4 regions of the Pseudomonas corni genome follow, and region 4 is predicted to be linked to each of the others. Evidence: riboswitches for the same ligand, from Rfam matches in the RefSeq annotation. Region 4 holds a riboswitch; each other region holds the start of a gene.
The links. A riboswitch is a leader RNA that binds a small molecule or an ion and turns the genes downstream of it on or off. The one in region 4 is predicted to bind cobalamin.
Positions count from the first base shown of each region.

Region 1: another riboswitch for cobalamin. It lies ahead of ACWKV9_RS10040 (CbtB domain-containing protein); the one in region 4 lies ahead of ACWKV9_RS12585 (ABC transporter substrate-binding protein).
Region 2: another riboswitch for cobalamin. It lies ahead of cobW (cobalamin biosynthesis protein CobW); the one in region 4 lies ahead of ACWKV9_RS12585 (ABC transporter substrate-binding protein).
Region 3: another riboswitch for cobalamin. It lies ahead of cobO (cob(I)yrinic acid a,c-diamide adenosyltransferase); the one in region 4 lies ahead of ACWKV9_RS12585 (ABC transporter substrate-binding protein).

Region 1 is NZ_JBSKHW010000004.1:277,422-281,937, reverse strand. Features, by position in the region: gene cobM (precorrin-4 C(11)-methyltransferase) at 131-877, opposite strand; gene ACWKV9_RS10050 (cobalamin biosynthesis protein) at 978-1,391, opposite strand; gene ACWKV9_RS10045 (CbtA family protein) at 1,388-2,119, opposite strand; gene ACWKV9_RS10040 (CbtB domain-containing protein) at 2,131-2,322, opposite strand; cobalamin riboswitch at 2,420-2,658, opposite strand; gene ACWKV9_RS10035 (NAD(P)/FAD-dependent oxidoreductase) at 3,084-4,301, shown strand; gene ACWKV9_RS10030 (ABC transporter permease) at 4,298-4,516, shown strand, end outside.
Region 2 is NZ_JBSKHW010000004.1:268,106-272,621, reverse strand. Features, by position in the region: gene ACWKV9_RS10010 (aldehyde dehydrogenase family protein) at 1-835, shown strand, start outside; gene ACWKV9_RS10005 (IclR family transcriptional regulator) at 938-1,795, shown strand; cobalamin riboswitch at 1,957-2,175, shown strand; gene cobW (cobalamin biosynthesis protein CobW) at 2,289-3,368, shown strand; gene cobN (cobaltochelatase subunit CobN) at 3,372-4,516, shown strand, end outside.
Region 3 is NZ_JBSKHW010000001.1:591,300-595,815, reverse strand. Features, by position in the region: gene ACWKV9_RS02675 (cobyrinic acid a,c-diamide synthase CobB) at 1-1,012, opposite strand, end outside; gene cobO (cob(I)yrinic acid a,c-diamide adenosyltransferase) at 1,023-1,634, opposite strand; cobalamin riboswitch at 1,744-1,944, opposite strand; gene ACWKV9_RS02665 (PQQ-dependent sugar dehydrogenase) at 2,092-3,438, shown strand; gene ACWKV9_RS02660 (C40 family peptidase) at 3,497-4,033, opposite strand; gene ACWKV9_RS02655 (C40 family peptidase) at 4,130-4,516, opposite strand, start outside.
Region 4 is NZ_JBSKHW010000007.1:30,746-35,261, reverse strand. Features, by position in the region: gene ACWKV9_RS12605 (aromatic alcohol reductase) at 1-8, opposite strand, end outside; gene ACWKV9_RS12600 (winged helix-turn-helix transcriptional regulator) at 55-513, shown strand; gene ACWKV9_RS12595 (helix-turn-helix domain-containing protein) at 704-1,048, shown strand; gene ACWKV9_RS12590 (HipA domain-containing protein) at 1,048-1,779, shown strand; cobalamin riboswitch at 1,888-2,080, shown strand; gene ACWKV9_RS12585 (ABC transporter substrate-binding protein) at 2,222-3,235, shown strand; gene ACWKV9_RS12580 (FecCD family ABC transporter permease) at 3,232-4,248, shown strand; gene ACWKV9_RS12575 (ABC transporter ATP-binding protein) at 4,245-4,516, shown strand, end outside.

The sequences.
Region 1 (4,516 bases), on a different contig from region 4:
GGGCTTTTTTGTGGATGCGAGGTTTTGTAGGAGCGCGCTTGCCCGCGATTGCGTAGTGTCACCAAACACGGGAATATCTGACCCGACTCTTTCGCGGGCAAGCGCGCTCCTACAAGTCAGTAACGCCAAGTCACGGCCTGAACACATGCGCATGCCCGGCGCGGTACAGCGATGATTCGCTGAATACGTCATTGCCCAGCACACGACCTACCAGAATCAACGCCGTACGCCGAAAACCTTTCTCCTGCACCTTCGCTTCGATGTCCGCGAGCGTGCCCACCACCCAATCCTGATCCGGCCAGCTGGCACGATGGACAACGGCAATCGGGCAATCGGCGCCGTAATGCGGGGCCAGTTCGGCGACGATTTTGCCCAGATTGTTCACGCCCAAATGAATGGCCATGGTGGCCCGGTGCTGCGCCAGATCGCTAAGCGCTTCGCCCTCGGGCATCGACGTTTTGTCGGCGTAGCGAGTCAGGATCACGCTTTGCGAAATGTCTGGAAGTGTCAGCTCAGTGCCTAACAGGGCGGCGCAGGCAGCGGTCGCGGTCACGCCGGGGATGATTTCGAAGGGGATATTCAGCTCGCGCAGGCAACGAATCTGCTCGCCGATGGCGCCATACAGGCTAGGGTCTCCGGAGTGAACCCGGGCCACATCCTGGCCTTGTTCATGAGCAGATTTCATCAAGGCGATGATCTGCTCCAGATGCAATTCGGCGCTGTTGGTCACCTGCACCGCCTGATGCCCTTCAAGCACCGCTTCGGGGACCAGGGAGCCTGCATAGATGATGACCGGGCAACTGCGGATCAGACGTTGACCCTTGACGGTGATCAGCTCCGGATCGCCGGGGCCTGCGCCGATGAAAAAAATGGTCATGATGGGTTCCTTTAGCGGTAGGAGCGCGCTTGCCCGCGATTACGGACTGTCTGCCAACGATGTGTTGCCTGTTACGCCGTAATCGCGGGCAAGCGCGCTCCTACAGGTGTCCGGCCAAGGCGAAGGTGGCGTGGCTGTTTTTGCGGCGTGTGATGAGCAAATGGGATGGGGTGGCCAGCAACTGCGCAGCCAACGCCAGCGCTGCACTTTCCGCCACGCCATAGCACCCGGTAGCGGCAGACGAGACTTGGGATCGATGGCTCAACTGTCCTTCGAACGCGCTCAAATCATCTGCGCTGAAAAACACCAGCGGCACGTCCAGCCGTTCACTCAACGCCAGTAACCCGGGCTCCGAAGCCTTGAGATCAAGGGAGGCGAGGGCGGTTACATCACTTAGCGCCAGCCCCTCTAGCGCAAGGCTCTGGCCGATAAGGGCCAGTAACGACTCCACCGAACAACCTCGGCGGCAGCCCAGGCCGACCACCAGGGTCGGCCGAGTGCTCGATTGACTCATGCCGCGTGCGGCAGGCCTGACGTATGCAGTTCAGGATTATTGCGGCGGAACAGCCAGGCGCTGATCACGCCCATGGCGATCCAGAACACGGCGTTAGTCAGCAGCGAGGCGATTTTGAACTGCGACGCCAGTGCTTCCGGCGCCAGGCTGGCGTGCACTGCCGGCTGCGGTGCGCCGATCACATGGGGCACGACCAGAATCGCGACGGCCAGAATCTTGAGTGCCCAGTGACGCCCGAACACCAGCAAAGCCAGCGCGACCGCAGTCGAGGCGGCAGTGCCGATCCACCAGAACTGACGCTGGGTCAGGTCGGCAGCGGCGGTGCCCGGCAATTCCGGTGGCAGGCCAAGGGTCGGCGCCAGTACGAACACAGCAAAACCGGCCAGCCCCCAAAGGGCGCCCTCAGCAGTGCTGCTCGGTGCCCGAAGGGTATACAGCGCCGCAAGCATTAACGCGAAACCGACCGCGACCACCAGATTGCCGCCGGTGGTGGACAGCACACGCTGCCAACCGTCTTCCGGCTCCCAGGCCTGGGCGTCATGCTCGTGGGCAGCCATGGCGCCTGCGGCATGTTCGTGGGGCTGAGCTTCGGCGTGTGTGGCCGGAGCCTTCTCGTAGGTTTCCGCCTGCAGAATCAGCGGTGCCACCCAGAAGCTTTGCAGCAGTGTCAGCAGCAGAGCGGCGAGCAGCCCGGTGAAGCCAGCCGTTTGAGCGATACGCTTGAACATGGCGGCAGATCTCAATGGCAAGGGAAGGCAGAGCTGTGACGTGTGTCGTGCGCGGCGTTATGGACTGCATCGATGTGCGAGAAGCCGGCGAAGTAGACCAGACAGGCGCCGAGGACCATCGCGCTGACGGCGGCGGTCAGGCGTTGGGTCTGCGTGACGGTGGTGCTGGAAGTGGTGGTTGGGCTGGTAGTGCTGATCGACATGGCGCGTCCCTCTGAATTTTCAGCGAGCAGGAAAGCGCAATGAAACCCGCTGACAGGCGTCAGCAGAGACTCAACAGCGCCCGCCCACCGCGGGTTTGTTATGTGTCAGTTGCGGGCCGGTCTCCGGGCTTGCGAGGGGCTAAACGCGCAATGCGTTCCGCCATCAAGAATCGCCTTCCCATATCTCACGCTTTACAGCCATGACAGACACAGTGGATCTGACTCTTCACTCGCTTACCGTTGCGGGGGCAGCGCCGGACTTGCATCGCCTTTGGGACGACACGCACCGGTTTCCCGTTTCACCCTGTGAAGGGCACCCGTAACAAGGCGTGTAGGAGAGCATGGCGAAGTGGCTTCGTCAATCTGCGGTCTGCCTTCGGACCTGGATTGCCAAAGCCGCAGCGCCGCAGATCCAGGGTGGGAGCGGCCACCGAATCGCGCATGGGCAGAATCCGTGGGAGCGGACCTGTCCGCGAATGATGACTGCCCGGCGCTGAACTGGCGTCGGATGTACCGGGTTCTTGGCGAAAACCCTATCGATCAGCGATACCTCCTCCATCATTTACGACCGAATCATTCCGGGAACGACGCATTCCCTGTCTGAACATTGCGCCAATGAAAATATCGTTTATACCTACATCCATATCGATCATCGATACGGGTGGATCTTGAAATCATCGTCGGATGTATTCAGCTGTCTTTGGCAGGAGCGCTCCCAGGTACCGGTGTTCACCTCACGGCTTCCTTCACGAGCGCGTTGTGTGGTCATCGGCGCGGGTTACACCGGGCTGTCCACCGTTCTGGCCTTGACATCGCGCTCCACCGAAGAGGGGGAGGTGATCGTCATGGATGCGCTGAACATCGGTGATGGCGCTTCCGGTCGCAACGGCGGTCAGGTCATTCCCGGTCTCAAGCTCAACCCCGATGAATTGATCGAACGCTTCGGTGAAGCACGCGGTGAACCTTTGGCGAATTTGGCGGGCGGCGCGGCGGACTATGTATTCAGGCTGATCGAGCGTCTGGGCATCGACTGCGGTGCGCGTCAGGACGGCTGGATTCAAGCGGCGCATAACGAGAAGGCCTTGCTCTCTCTGAACGCCCGGGCGGGTCAGTGGCAAGCGCGCAACGCAGCGGTGCGGATGATCGACAAAAACCAGGCGGCGAATCTGCTCGGCACCTCGATCTACCACGGCGGGCTGCTTGACGAGCGCGCTGGCCAATTACAGCCCTATCAATACATCCACGGCCTGGCGGCGGTCGCCCGTCAACGCGGGGTGAAGATTTTTGAACGCTGCGCCGCGTTGCAACTAAAACGGACTGATGGCGGCTGGACGGTCACCACTGCCAACGGCGAGATTCAGGCCGATCAGGTGGTCATCGCCACCAACGCCTATTCCTCGCCGTTGTTGCCAGCGCTGCCTCATACCTACGTCACGCTGTGGAGTTTGCAGGCGGCAACAGCGCCACTGCCGTCAGCACTACAGGACTTGGTCTTACCCGGTGGATTGCCGGTATCTGACACCTACCGGGTATTGCGCTACTTTCGCAAAACCCAGGACGGCCGTTTTGTGCTCGGCACCCGAGGCCCGTTCCGCGACGCGTTAAACCTCAATGACCTGGCGCGGGTTCGCCGGGAAATGCTCGACATCTACCCGATGCTTGAGCAAACGCCGCTGACCCATTGCTGGTGCGGTCGGGTCGCGGTGCCGTCTGCCGGAATCCCGATCCTCAGCCAGCCGGAACCGGGCTTGACCGTCGCCTTGGGTTATTACGGTCGGGGGGTGGCGATGGCAACGCGGATGGGCGCATTGGTCGCCGATCTCGTCCAAGGCCTGCCCGCCGCCGAAAGCGTTTATCCGGTCACGCCTTTCAAGGCCATGCCCGCAGCGCCCCTGCATCGCAATGTCGCGCGGGTCGCTGCCAATGTCATGCGTATGCAGGACTTGATCGAGCGAAGGGCCAGAGGGGCGAAACGATGAGCCAGACCCACCCCAACGCCTCGACCGCAGTCGCCATAGAACCCTCCATCGTCGAGCCACGTCGTTCCAGAGCCCGACTGTTTGACGGGCTATTGAACCTGCCCGGCGGCCTGATCACCTGCACGCTGATTCTGTTTGCCCTGGGGTTGCTGCTGTACATGAGCGTGCGGGTCAACGACGGGGAGATCGTCGGTTCGGCCTTCACGCTGGACAAT
Region 2 (4,516 bases), on a different contig from region 4:
TGGCGCCGAGGCGGGCGCGGCGCTGGCGCTGCACATGAATGTCGACAAGATCGGTTTTACCGGTTCGGTTGAGGTGGGCAAAAAGATGTTCATCTACGCCGGCCAATCGAACATGAAGCGCGTGACCACCGAATGCGGCGGCAAGAGCCCGCAGATCATTCTCGCTGACGTCGCTGATCTGGATCGGGCCGTGAGTTACGCCGTGAACGGCATTTATGCCAATCAGGGTGAGGTGTGCAACGCAGGCTCCCGGTTGCTGGTGCAGGACAGCATTTACGACGCGTTCATCGAGCGATTCAGTGAGGTCGCCCAGGGCCGATATCTGCCGGGCGACCCTTTAGATCCAGCCACGCGCATGGGCTCGATGGTGTCTTTTCAGCAGCAGAAACGCGTGCTGGGCTACATCGACAAAGCCAATGCCGAAGGCGGGCGTCTGGTGTTTGGCGGCGGTATTCCCAAAGGTCTTGAGCATGGCGCCTATGTCAGCCCGACGCTGTATGCCGATGTCAGCCCGCAGATGACCCTGGCCCGAGAAGAAGTGTTCGGTCCGGTGGCGGCGGCGATTCGCGTGACGGGGCTCGACCATGCGCTGGAGATCGCCAACGACTCCATCTATGGGCTGGCGGCCTCCGTCTGGACGCAGAATATCGATAAGGCGCTGACCTTCGCCCGTGATGTAGAGGCCGGAATTGTCTGGGTCAACTGCTTCGATCATGGCGACATGACCCAGCCGTGGGGTGGGTTCAAACAGTCGGGCAACGGTCGTGATCGTTGTCTGGAAGCGCTGACCCAATACTCGCAAACCAAATCGGTGTGGGTGCACCTGGGCGGTTGACGCCTGCCATGTGTCGGGTACAGTCGCGGCGTGTTGATCCTGGGTTGTGCCCGCATTGCGGCAATTCCGACATCAATAAAAAATCATTATTCGCGAGCCATCATGAGTCAGTCCGAGTCCATGCCAAACGACAAACTGCCCGCTGAGGAGGCCGTCGCCGACAAGACTGCGCCGGAACAATCGCCGCTGTTCGCCAGTACGCTGGCCCGCGGGCTGGAGGTGATGATGGCGTTCCGTGCGGGCAATCCGAGCATGAACCTTCCGGAGATCGCCGCCGCCACGGGCATTACCAAAAGCGCGGCCCAGCGTTTTGCCTTCACGCTGGAAACCCTGGGTTATCTGCGCAAGGACCCGCAAAGCAAGCGCTATCAGCTCACTCCCCGGGCGCTGTCCCTGGGTTTCGGATACTTGCAGACCAACAGCCTGATCGATCGCGCCTCGCCCTATCTGCATCAGCTCAACCGCGAATGCCACGAGAGTTGCAATCTGTCAGAACCTGACGGGGATCAAATGGTGTTTGTCGCCCGCTTTCCCAGTCACAACCAGATCATGATCCCGATGCCGCTGGGCCTGAGCCTGCCGATGTACTGCACGGCGTCGGGCCGCGCCTACCTGTCGCGCCTCGATCCCGAGGCTTGCGCAGATCTGCTTGACGCCATGCCCCGACCGTCTCACACCCACGCCACCGTCACCGATATCGATGCCTTATTGAAGAAGATTGCCCAAGCGCGGGAGGAGGGCTACAGCAGCATTGAGGGTGAATACTTCCTCGGCGATATCAGTCTGGCCGCGCCCATTGTGGATGCGGGGGGAATGCCGCTGGGCGCAATCAACATCTCGGTGCCCGCCAGCCGCTGGAGCTTCGAAGACGCCCGCAAAGCCTTTGCGCCGGCACTCATCCATACCGCCCATGCGATTTCCAGTGCCGGCTGGAGTCAACGTTCGGGTGGGTTTCGATAGCCGGGTGCAGAGAATGGCGGTCCCTGTAGGAGCGAACTTGTTCGCGAGGTGGGCTGCCTGACGCATCGCAATCGCCGGCTCACCAACACGTGGGCTCCCGCAATCAAGCGGCGCCCAAGCCCCAGCCATCAACCCGTCATTGACCTGACCATGCCCACTGCGTAGCCTTGCGCAGTCGAGGTTCGCCGGTCTGTGTTCTGTCAGATCGGCGCTAAGAAGGGAATGCGGTCAACGCCGCAGCTGCCCCCGCAACTGTAAACGGTCATGTTCATTGCACAGCCACTGCGCGAGCGGGAAGGCGCGATGAATGCCTGTCGGATTTCAACCAAACCGCCAGCGCCACCGTAAGCCAGGAGACCTGCCTCGACCGGACATTGCGTCCACGCATTCTCACTACAACCGGGCGGGGTGATCCGGTGGCGAATCGAACGGCCAGCGCCCGCGCTGTGCGGTTCTCGTCCCCTTTGCCCGCCGCACCGCCAAAGGGTATCCGATGAAAACACTGGCCAAACTTCCCGTCACTATCGTCACCGGCTTCCTCGGCTCGGGCAAAACCACCTTGTTGCGCCACATGCTCGACAACGCCGAAGGGCGTCGCATCGCCGTGATCGTCAACGAGTTTGGCGAGCTGGGCATCGACGGCGACATTCTCAAGCAATGCACCATCGGCTGCACCGAAGAAGAAGCCACCGGCCGCGTTTACGAGCTGGCCAACGGCTGCCTGTGCTGCACGGTGCAGGAAGAATTCTTCCCGGTGATGCGTGAACTGGTCGCCCGTCGCGGCGACCTCGACCACATCCTCATCGAAACCAGCGGCCTGGCGCTGCCCAAGCCCTTGGTCCAAGCCTTCCAGTGGCCTGAAATCCGCAGCGCCTGCACCGTTGACGCCGTGATCACCGTGGTCGACAGCCCGGCAGTTTTGGCCGGCACCTTCGCCGCGTTCCCGGATCAGGTCGATGCCCAACGCAAACTCGATCCGAACCTTGACCACGAATCGCCGCTGCACGAGCTGTTCGCTGACCAACTGGCGAGCGCCGATCTGGTCATCCTCAACAAAGCCGACATGCTCGACGCCGAATCTCTGGCCGCCGTGCGCGCCGAAGTCGCCGAAGAACTGCCGCCTGCGGTGAAAGTCATCGAGGCCAGCAAAGGGCAGCTGCCGATCAGCGTACTGTTGGGCCTTGGTGCGGAATCCGAGCAGCACATCGACGGCCGCAAAACCCACCACGATCATCACGAAGGTGACGACCATGACGACCACGATCATGACGCCTTCGATTCAATCTCAATTACCCTGCCGCAAGCGGACGAAAGCCTGTTGCTGGACGCGCTGACCCAGGCCGTCGTGCAGCACGGCATCCTGCGCGTCAAAGGTTTCGCGGCGGTTCCCGGCAAGCCGATGCGCCTGCTGGTGCAGGGCGTGGGAACGCGTTTCGACAAGCACTTCGACCGCGCCTGGAAAGCCGACGAAGAGCGCGTCACGCATCTGGTACTGATCGGCCAAGAGCTTGACGCGGCGGTACTCGAAGCCCAATTGCGCGCTGCGGTCACCGTTGTGGCGGTAGAAGGCTAATCCATGCACCTGCTCAGGACCCAGCCCGGCGGTTTCGTACCCGACGACAGCATCGCTGACCTGGGGCAAACCCCCGCCGATCTGGTGATTCTGTGCAGCGGCGACTCGCATCTGGCGTTGCTCGCTGAAACCGCGCAGCAACTGCCTGACGACTACCCCAGTCTGCGTCTGGCCAATCCGATGCAGGTGCAAAACCACGCCTCGGTCGACCTCTACGTGGACGAGGTGCTCCGTCACGCCAAGGTCATCCTGATTTCCCTGCACGGCGGCATTGGCTATTGGCGCTATGGCGTCGAGCGGCTGGTGGAATTGGCGGCGCGGGGAGTGAAACTGATTCTGGTGCCGGGCGACGATCGTCCCGATCCTGAGCTGAGCAGCCTGAGCAATGTCCCGCCGGCAGACGCCGAGCGGCTTTGGCATTTCCTGCGCCAGGGCGGCAAACACAACGCGCTCCAGCTTTATAGGTGCCTGGCGAGTGGCTGGCTGGGTCGCGATTACCCGTGGAGCGAGCCGTCTACGCTGTCGCGCACCGTTATTTATCACCCACACAAGGCCAGCGCTGAACTGAGTGACTGGCAAGCCGATTGGCTGCCGGACCAACCTGTCGCGGCGCTGCTGTTTTATCGCTCGCATTTGCAGGCCGCCAATACCGGGTTTATCGACGTGTTCTGCGAGCGCCTTCTGGCTCAGGGCATCAATCCGCTGCCCATCGCCGTCGCCAGCCTCAAAGAGCCCGCCTGCCTGAGCGCAGTCCAGGACTGGATGGACGAAGCGGACGCCGAGATTATCCTCAACACCACGGGTTTCGCCCAGTCCAGCCCGGAAGCGCCGCATCTGCGGCCGTTTCGCCGCAATATCCCGGTGATCCAGGCGATCTGCGCCCAGGATAACGAACCGGCATGGCAGGCCAGCGAGCAAGGCCTGGGCCCTCGGGATCTGGCGATGCACATTGCGCTGCCGGAACTGGACGGGCGGATCATCAGCCGGCCAATCAGTTTCAAGGACCTGGCCTGGTATAGCGAGCGCAGTCAGTCCGATGTGGTGTGTTATCGCGCCCAGCCCGAGCGCATGGATTTCGTCGCTGAACTGGCGCGGCGCTGGGTGCTGCTCGGCCGCTTGCCCAATCAAGATAAACGGGTGGCTTTGAT
Region 3 (4,516 bases), on a different contig from region 4:
GACCATCGACGTCCGTCAAGGCATCGAGCAGATACAACATGCCCCCGCATTCGGCCAGCAGCGGTTTGCCGTCGGCATGATGCTGCCGGATCGCATCAAGCATCGGTTTGTTCTCACCCAGTGCGACGTGGTGCAGTTCCGGGTAACCGCCCGGCAAATAGAGGCTGTCGGCGTCGGGAATCTGCTGATCACGGATGGGCGAAAAGAACGACAACTCAGCACCCATCGCCCGGAGCAAATCGAGACTGGCCCCATAGATGAAGGCAAAGGCTTCGTCATGGGCGATGGCGATACGCACGCCTTTGAGCAGCGGCTCTGCGGTAATGAAGTCCGGTGCATCGAACCTGACAGCAGGCGGCAACGCGACTTCGCAAGTGCTGGCGAGCGCATTGGCTGCAGCATCAAGGCGCACATCCAGATCGTTCAGCTCGCTGGCTTGAACCAGGCCCAGATGCCGGCTCGGCAGTTCGATCCCGGTTTCCCGGGACAGCGCGCCGTACCAGCGCAAGCCTTCGGTAAGGCTGCCCTCCAGCAGTTGCGCGTGGCGCACGGTCCCGACCCGGTTGGCCAGCACGCCGGCAAACGGCAGGTCCGGCTGATAACGGGCCAGCCCCAAAGCCAGCGCGCCGAATGTTTGTGCCATGGCGGTGCCGTCGATCACACCCAACACCGGCACGCCAAAACGTCGCGCCAGGTCCGCGCTGGAAGGCGTGCCGTCGAACAACCCCATCACCCCTTCAATCAAAATCAAGTCAGCATCAGCGGCAGCTTCCCACAACAGGCGTCGGCTTTCGTCCTCCCCTACCATCCACATGTCCAACTGGTAAACGGAGTTACCGCTGGCGCGTTCGAGGATCATCGGGTCGAGAAAGTCCGGTCCGCACTTGAACACTCGAACCTTGCGGCCTTGATTGCGATGCAACCGGGCCAGGGCCGCTGTAACGGTGGTCTTGCCCTGACCGGAGGCGGGAGCGGCGATCAATACTGCAGGGCATTGCCTGGCTTGAATCATGAACGGTCACTCACAGCTCAATGCCCTTCTGCGCGCGAATGCCGGACTGAAACGCGTGCTTGACCACGGCAATGTCCGACACTGTGTCGGACAGATCGATCAATTCCTGCTTGGCGCCACGGCCAGTCACAACCACGTGCTGCATCGGCGGACGCGACTGCAGATCGGCAAGCACCTGCTCAAGATCCAGATAGCCATGTTTGAGAGCGATATTGAGTTCATCGAGGATCACCAGGCCGATGTTCGGATCTTGGAGCATGTCTTGAGTCACGCGCCACGCGGCTTCGGCGGCGGCGATATCGCGCTGGCGATCTTGAGTTTCCCAGGTGAAGCCCTCGCCCATGACGTGGTAGCGCACCTGTTCGGGGAAGCGGCGAAAGAACAGCTCCTCGCCCGTGCTGTTGCGGCCCTTGATGAACTGCACCACGCCGCACTGCATGCCATGGCCCATGGCGCGGGCTAGCATGCCGAAGGCCGAGCTGCTTTTGCCTTTACCGTTGCCGGTCAGCACCAGCAACAGCCCGCATTCGTTGGGGGCGCTGGCAATACGCTCGTCCATCACGGCCTTTTTGCGCAGCATGCGCGCCAGGTGACGTTCGTCGCGTTCGGGGGTTTCGCTCATCTCAGCTCTCCGCTTGAGGGCAAGTAGGCGCAGACGGAGAGCACGAGCAGGCACTGGCAACACGGCGCCTGTTAGACAGGCCGTGACGCAGAGCATCGCCCTCCGAAATGCTGTGGAATTGGATCAGGCCGGTCTCCGGACTCATGAGCGAACGTTCGGGCCGCGCGCCTTCCCATGTTCAGAGAACACAGTGGCATTGTGCGTGGCTTTTCTCATTTACCGTTGCGGAGGCAGTGCCGGAATCTAACCGGCTTCCCTGTTTCACCCTGTCGAGACTGGTCCGAAGGGCACCTGAAACAAGTGGCGAAGGGTAGAGGGTTGAGGTTTGAGCGTCAATCAATGCGGCTCCCCATCGGCACTTGGCACAGACCCGGGTTGCCGGTTGAACCTAAGAAGGCTCAGGTACCTCTACCTAGATACACAAAAATACTAAATGCCTACGAAATGGAGATCGACAATGTTCAAGCTCAGACCTCAGGTTGTCTTGGTGCTGCTGGTTGCCGGAGGGCTCGCGGGCTGCGGCGAGTCATCGAAACTGCAAGTCAGTGAAGGCATGGGCACATCCCCCAAACTGCCCGAGCCCAACAAGACGTTGATCCCTACCGTAAACATCGCGCCCGCCGTCGGCTGGGCCAATGGCGCCAAGCCGACTGCGGCGCCAGGCACTCAGGTCGTCGCGTTCGCTGAAAACCTCGATCATCCACGCTGGCTGTACGTGCTGCCTAACGGTGACGTGCTGGTGGCTGAAACCAATTCGCCACCCAAACCCGATGACGGCAAAGGCATTCGCGGCTGGGTGATGGAGAAAGTCATGGGCCGCGCCGGTGCTGGCGTTCCCAGCCCGAACCGCATCACCCTGTTGCGCGACAAGGACCACGACGGCGTCGCTGAAACGCGCACGGTGTTCCTGCAAAACCTCAATTCGCCGTTTGGCATGGCGCTGGTGGGTAACAAATTTTACGTTGCCGACACCGATCGGCTGATCAGCTTCAACTATGAAGCCGGCCAGACCTCGATCAGCGGTGAGCCCACCAAAGTGGTCGATTTGCCGGGCGGCACGCTCAACCATCACTGGACCAAGAACGTCATCGCCAGCAAGGACGGGAAAAAGCTTTACGTGACCGTTGGCTCCAACAGCAATGTGGGTGAAAACGGTCTGGACAAGGAAGAAGGTCGTGCCGCTATTTGGGAAGTGGACCCGGCGAACGGCTCGCACCGAATCTTCGCGTCCGGGCTGCGCAATCCCAACGGCATGGATTGGGAACCCCACACCGGGGCGCTGTGGACAGCAGTCAACGAGCGTGACGAAATCGGCAGCGATCTGGTGCCTGATTACGTGACTTCGGTGAAGGATGGCGCTTTCTACGGCTGGCCATTCAGCTACTACGGCCAGCATGTGGACGTGCGCGTGACGCCGCAGAATCCTGATCTTGTGGCAAAGGCCATCCCGCCTGATTTCGCAGTAGGCCCGCACACGGCTTCATTGGGCCTGACATTCGCTGATGGCAAAACCTTGCCAGCGCCGTTCACTGAAGGGCTCTTCATCGGTCAGCATGGTTCGTGGAATCGCAAACCCTACAGCGGTTACAAGGTGCTGTTTGTGCCATTCAAGGACGGCAAGCCCAGCGGCACGCCGGTCGATCTGCTGACAGGCTTTTTGAGTTCAGACGAAAAGGCGCAAGGCCGTCCGGTTGGCGTGATCAACGACAATAACGGCGGGCTTTTGGTCGCCGATGACGTCGGCAACAAGATTTGGCGGGTGACAGCGGCGAAGACTGCTCAGGCTTCTAGCGCGGCAAAATGATTCGCCGATAAATCTGTGGGAGGGGAGCTTGCTCCCTTCCACACCATAGTTCAGGTCTTTATTGCCGCGCCAGGCTCGAAGGCTGAATCACGCGCTTGGCGTTCAGCCAGGCTTTCTGCCAATAGGGCTTGTCCAGGCTGTCCAGTTTGACCGTGCCACCGGTTGCGGGTGCATGCACGAACCGCCCTTCCCCGACATAGATCCCCGCGTGGCTCACATTCGAGCCGCCGCTTGTGGCGAAGAACACCAAATCACCGGTCTGCAACTGGCTGCGGCCTATGTCCGGGCCACGCAAGGTGATCATGTCCCGGGTAGAACGAGGCAAGCTGATACCGGCAGCGTCTCGGTAGACGTAGCCAATCAGACCACTGCAATCGAATCCTGAATCGGGAGTATTGCCGCCCCAGCGATAAGGCGTGCCCACCAGCCCAATGGCACGGACAAGCACGTCATCAGCAAGCGGGGAGGAAAAGTCAGAAGGAGCGGAAACCACGGGCTTGGGAGCAACCCGTTTCGGAGCTGGCGGCGGAGGGCTGGCACATGCAGCCAGCAACAGAGCCAATGACACGACAATCAGGCGAACCGGTAACGACATAAACACAACAACCTATAACAGGATGCGGCTTGAGCCCCCAGGAATCAGGAGCTGGAAGTGCGTACAAACGGGGTTTTCCGGTTTGTACGCCCGGTATCAGCGGTGTTGGCGCTTGAGTGTAGTCGAGCTCATTGCGGTCGTGGTCTCGGCAACCTGGGAAGGTGCCATGGCCAGCGCGCGCTTGGCTTCGATGAAAGTCTTGGCCCAGTAGGCATCGTCCAGGCTGTCTACCCGAACACCACCACTGCGACGGCTGCTGGAGTGAATGAATTGATCATCACCCAGATAGATACCGGCGTGGCTGACACGACCACGGCCTGCGGTGCTGAAGAACAGCAGATCGCCTGGCTTGAGATCGTTGCGTTTAACGAGGGGAGCGTCGACGTTGATCATTTCACGCGTGGAACGCGGAAGGCTCATGCCGGCTTCTTCACGAAAGAGGTAACCGATGAAGCCGCTGCAATCAAAACCTGAAGAAGTCGA
Region 4 (4,516 bases):
GCTTGCATGGTCACTCCTGGATAGCGTTTTCAACTTCAGAGAGGAGATCTTGTCATGCCCCTTGAGGCACCAGAAGTAGGCACACCGGTGATACCGCGGGGTCTGGACGCGCAGGAAGTGGTCCGCAGATCACAAGCCGCCTGCGCCGCGTTGAGCGAAGACGAAGACGGCCTCAAGCGCGACATCCTCGGCCATTCGGGCAACCGCTGGTCCTTGGGCGTCGTCCACGCTTTAGGCGTGAAGAGCCCGTTGCGCCATGCCGAACTGCGCAGGCAGCTTACGGGCGTCACCCAACGCATGCTTACTCACACGCTGCGTCAGCTTGAACGTGACGGTCTGATTACCCGACGCGATTTCAACGAAGTCCCACCGAAAGTCGAGTACGCCCTCACTGAATTGGGCATGGGTTTGCTGGTGCAGATGATCCCGCTGTGGACATGGGTGGTCGAAAACTCCGACGCCTTCACCGCCGCGCGTAAGCGCTATGAGCAGCATTCAAATGCGATGTCGTGAGTGTGGGCTGTGAAGCGTCGGAGCAAGCAAAAATCACTTCATCGCGTTTTTTTCACGCTATATAAGACTTATCTGCATAAGCTTTATCCTGATTAAGACGCATATTTTTGAATATTAAGCGTTCCATTTAAAATTTTAATACGTGCTATGGTCAGCCTTATCCAACTTAAAGCTTACGGTTATACGTGTTATGGAAAACTTCTTCCCGGTCATTTGTGCCGATAGCCTTAGCAGAATAGGCCTTCTCGTCAAAGCGCAGCGCCTTTCACTCGGCCTGCGCCAGTCGGACCTCAAGACAGCAATAGGAATCTCCGAACATACCCTGCGCAAAATTGAGAGCGGCTCGGAACGGGTCGATCTTCGATCATTCATGCTGGTGCTCTGGCGACTGGGCCTCACTGAGCGCGTGTTCACGTCGCTCGACGGGATAGAAACTACTTCGCAAATTACCCGTCATACCGATGGTGACGCCACTTACCAGAGCATCGCATCGAAACGGGTCCGATTGTCCAAACCCAAGCCGGAGGCATTCTGATGTCCCGTGCCTACATCTACATGGAGCACCCTTATACCGGGGCGGTGCTGACGCTTGGCCGCCTCACGCTAAATGGAAAGTTGGGCGAGTTTGTCTATGCCCCTGATCACGTGGAGCGTGGTGGCTGGGTGCCCGACCCCATCAATTACCCGCTACGGGCCGAGGCATTTGTCGGCATAGCAAAAAATCGTGGTATTCCTGGCTTCATCAACGACGCCATGCCGGACGGTTGGGGCGAGCGCCTGCTTCATCGCGCTTACGGCGAAGTGTTGGCCCCTATTGATTACTTGCTCAAATCGCCCAACAACGACCGCATCGGCAACCTCATGGCAGGGACCGCCAGAGACCCTACTGAGGGTGTGGGCCACGGTACAGTTCCGACGTTGAAAGGTCTGGCAAAATTTATCGAGGCCTGCGAGGCGGTATACGACGGTCAACTCGATGAGGCATCCATCACTACCCTCAACATTCGCCAGCAGCGATCCTCCTTGGGTGGCGCACGGCCCAAACGAACCTTGCAAGACAAAGGCATGCTAATCCTGGCCAAGCCCCGCGACCGATTCGATCAGTACGATTTGCCAGCGATTGAGTTTGCCTGCATGACCTTCGCCGCATCCAAAGGCTTTAACGTCGCCAACACCGCCCTGCATGCAGAGAACCCAAGCACATTGCTGGTCGAGCGTTTTGATCGCACGCCGCTTGCCGAGTTGCGGGGTGGGAGCAAGAGCTGAAGGACCATTACGGGCAGTGGCTCAAGGGGCCGGAACTAAATATGGTCCATAACGCCGTGGGCTCAGTTCGCATGCGCAAGTAGCCGGTTGTTGCCACCCCCAACGATCGACTACCATGCCGCCGCCGGTCCCGAACGGGATTAATAGGGAATCCGCGATGCCCCCAACGCATCAAACGGAACTGCCCCCGCAACTGTAGGTGCCGAGCCTGCTCCTGAACTGCCACTGGGTTTGAATCCGGGAAGGCTGGAGCCGGTGATGACGCACCAGTCAGGAGACCTGCCGGCCAAGCAAAATCACTAACCGGCGGGGTGTCCGGGAAGGACACCCTTGGGTCGTGCCCGGTTGAAATCCGGCACCCCGCTGCATCAATGGCAGCGTTCAAGTGTGTGTTTCCAGTCCGTACCCCTGCTCCGTGTACGGTTCAACTGGAGATTGCGACATGCCGTTGCTGCGCGCTGCCACCCTGTTCACTGCCCTGGCCCTCCCCGCCCTCGCCTGCGCTGCCCCCACGCATTTCCCGCTGACGGTGCAGAACTGTGGCAGCACGCTGACCTTCGCCCATGCGCCTGCGCGCGCCGTGACCATTGGGCAGGCGGGCACTGAAATGCTCTATGCCATGGGCCTGGGTGACAAGGTGGTGGGCACGTCCCTGTGGTTCAACGACGTGCTGGCTAAATACAAGGCGCAGAACGACGCGATTGAACGGCTCGCTGACAATGCACCGAGTTTCGAGTCGGTCACCGCCAAACGCCCGGAACTGGTCGCGGTCGAGCTGGAATGGATGGTCGGCCCGCAAGGCGCGGTTGGCACCCGGGAGCAGTTCCACGAGCTGAACATCCCCACTTATCTGATGCCCTCCGACTGCGAAGCCAAAGACAATTCGGTTGGTGCCGACGGCACCCGGCTTGAGGCGTTTCGCGTCGAGAGCATCTACAAAAGCATCAGCCAACTGGCGGAGATCTTTGACGTTCAGTCGCGCGGCGAGCAGCTGAATGCCGAACTGCAGGCGAGTCTGGCCCGGTCCGTCGCCATGGCGCAGAACAATGCCTTCAAGCACGCCAGCGCGCTGTTCTGGTTTTCAAGCCCGGGGCTGGCCCTCGACCCCTACGTGGCCGGCCACAAGGGCGTTCCAGACTTCATGCTCAATACCATGGGCCTGCGCAATGTGGTGGACTCCGATGAGGAATGGCCCACCGTTGGCTGGGAAACCATCGCGAAAGCCAATCCGACGTTTCTGGTCATCGCTCGCATGGACCGCCGTCGTTTTCCGGCGGACGACTACCAGAAGAAACTGGAATTCCTGCGCAGCGACCCGGTGACGCGCAACATGGACGCCGTAAAAAACAACCGCATCATCATCCTCGACGCCATGGCGATGCAGGCCAGCACTCGCACCTTCGAAGGCCTGGAAACGCTGGCTAACGCCATCAACAGCTACGACGCTGCGAAATGACGACAGTGCTTGCCCGTACTCTGTTGGCCCTCGCAATCTTGCTCTTCGCGCTGGGGGCAGGAGTCACTATCGGCGAAACCAATATCGAGCCCGGCGTCATCTTTCAGGTGTTGGCCAACAAGCTGTGGGCCGCCGGTTATCTGATTGATCCCATCGATGAAGGCATTGTCTGGAACTACCGTCTGACCCGGGCCCTGGTGGCCGCCGCCTGCGGGACCGGGCTTGCTACTTGCGGGGTGATTTTGCAGTCGCTGCTGCGCAATCCGCTGGCCGATCCCTACCTGCTCGGCATCTCGGCCGGTGCTTCCACCGGCGCCGTGTTGGTGGCCCTGCTCGGCGTGGGTGCAGGATTGATTTCTCTGTCGGTCGGCGCGTTTGCCGGTGCGCTTACGGCCTTCGCCGTAGTGGCGTTGCTGGCACGGGCCAGCGGTGCGTCCGGCGCTACCGGGCAAATCATCCTGGCGGGTATCGCAGGCTCACAATTGTTCAATGCGCTGACTGCGTTTCTGATCACCCAGTCCGCCAGCGCCGAGCAGGCTCGGGGCATCATGTTCTGGCTGCTGGGCAATCTTAGCGGTGTGCGCTGGCCGTCCGTTTGGCTGACCGTCCCGACCGCGCTGATCGGTCTAATCATTTGTCTGTGGCACCGGCGAGCGCTGGACGCATTCACCTTTGGCGCAGATTCGGCCGCGTCGCTGGGTATTCCCGTGCGCCGCGTGCAGATATGCCTGATCAGCTGCGCGGCGCTGGTCACGGCGGTGATGGTGTCGATCGTCGGTTCCATCGGCTTTGTCGGGCTGGTCATTCCCCATGCCGTGCGATTACTGACCGGCACCCAACACACACGCCTGCTGCCAGCCAGTGCGCTGGCCGGTGCGGTGTTTCTGATCGCCGCCGATGTGCTTTCGCGAACCCTGATCAAGGGCCAGGTGATCCCGGTCGGGGTCGTCACCGCATTGGTCGGCGCGCCGGTCTTTGCCTTGATCCTGATCGGTAGAAGGAACCCCCGATGAACCCTGCCACGCTTGTCGATAGCGATGTCGCACTGAGTTGTTCAGGTCTGGGTTTTCGCGTGCGCGATGCCGATTTGCTGCGGGATATCGACCTGCAGGTCTACCGTGGCGAAACCCTCGGTGTGGTGGGCCCCAATGGTTCGGGCAAATCCACCCTGCTCAAACTGTTGGCCGGGTTGCGCGTTCCGAGCGCCGGCGTTGTCCAGCTCAATGACCAGCCCATTGCTGGCATGAATCGCCGAAGCGTGGCGCAGACCCTAGCCGTGGT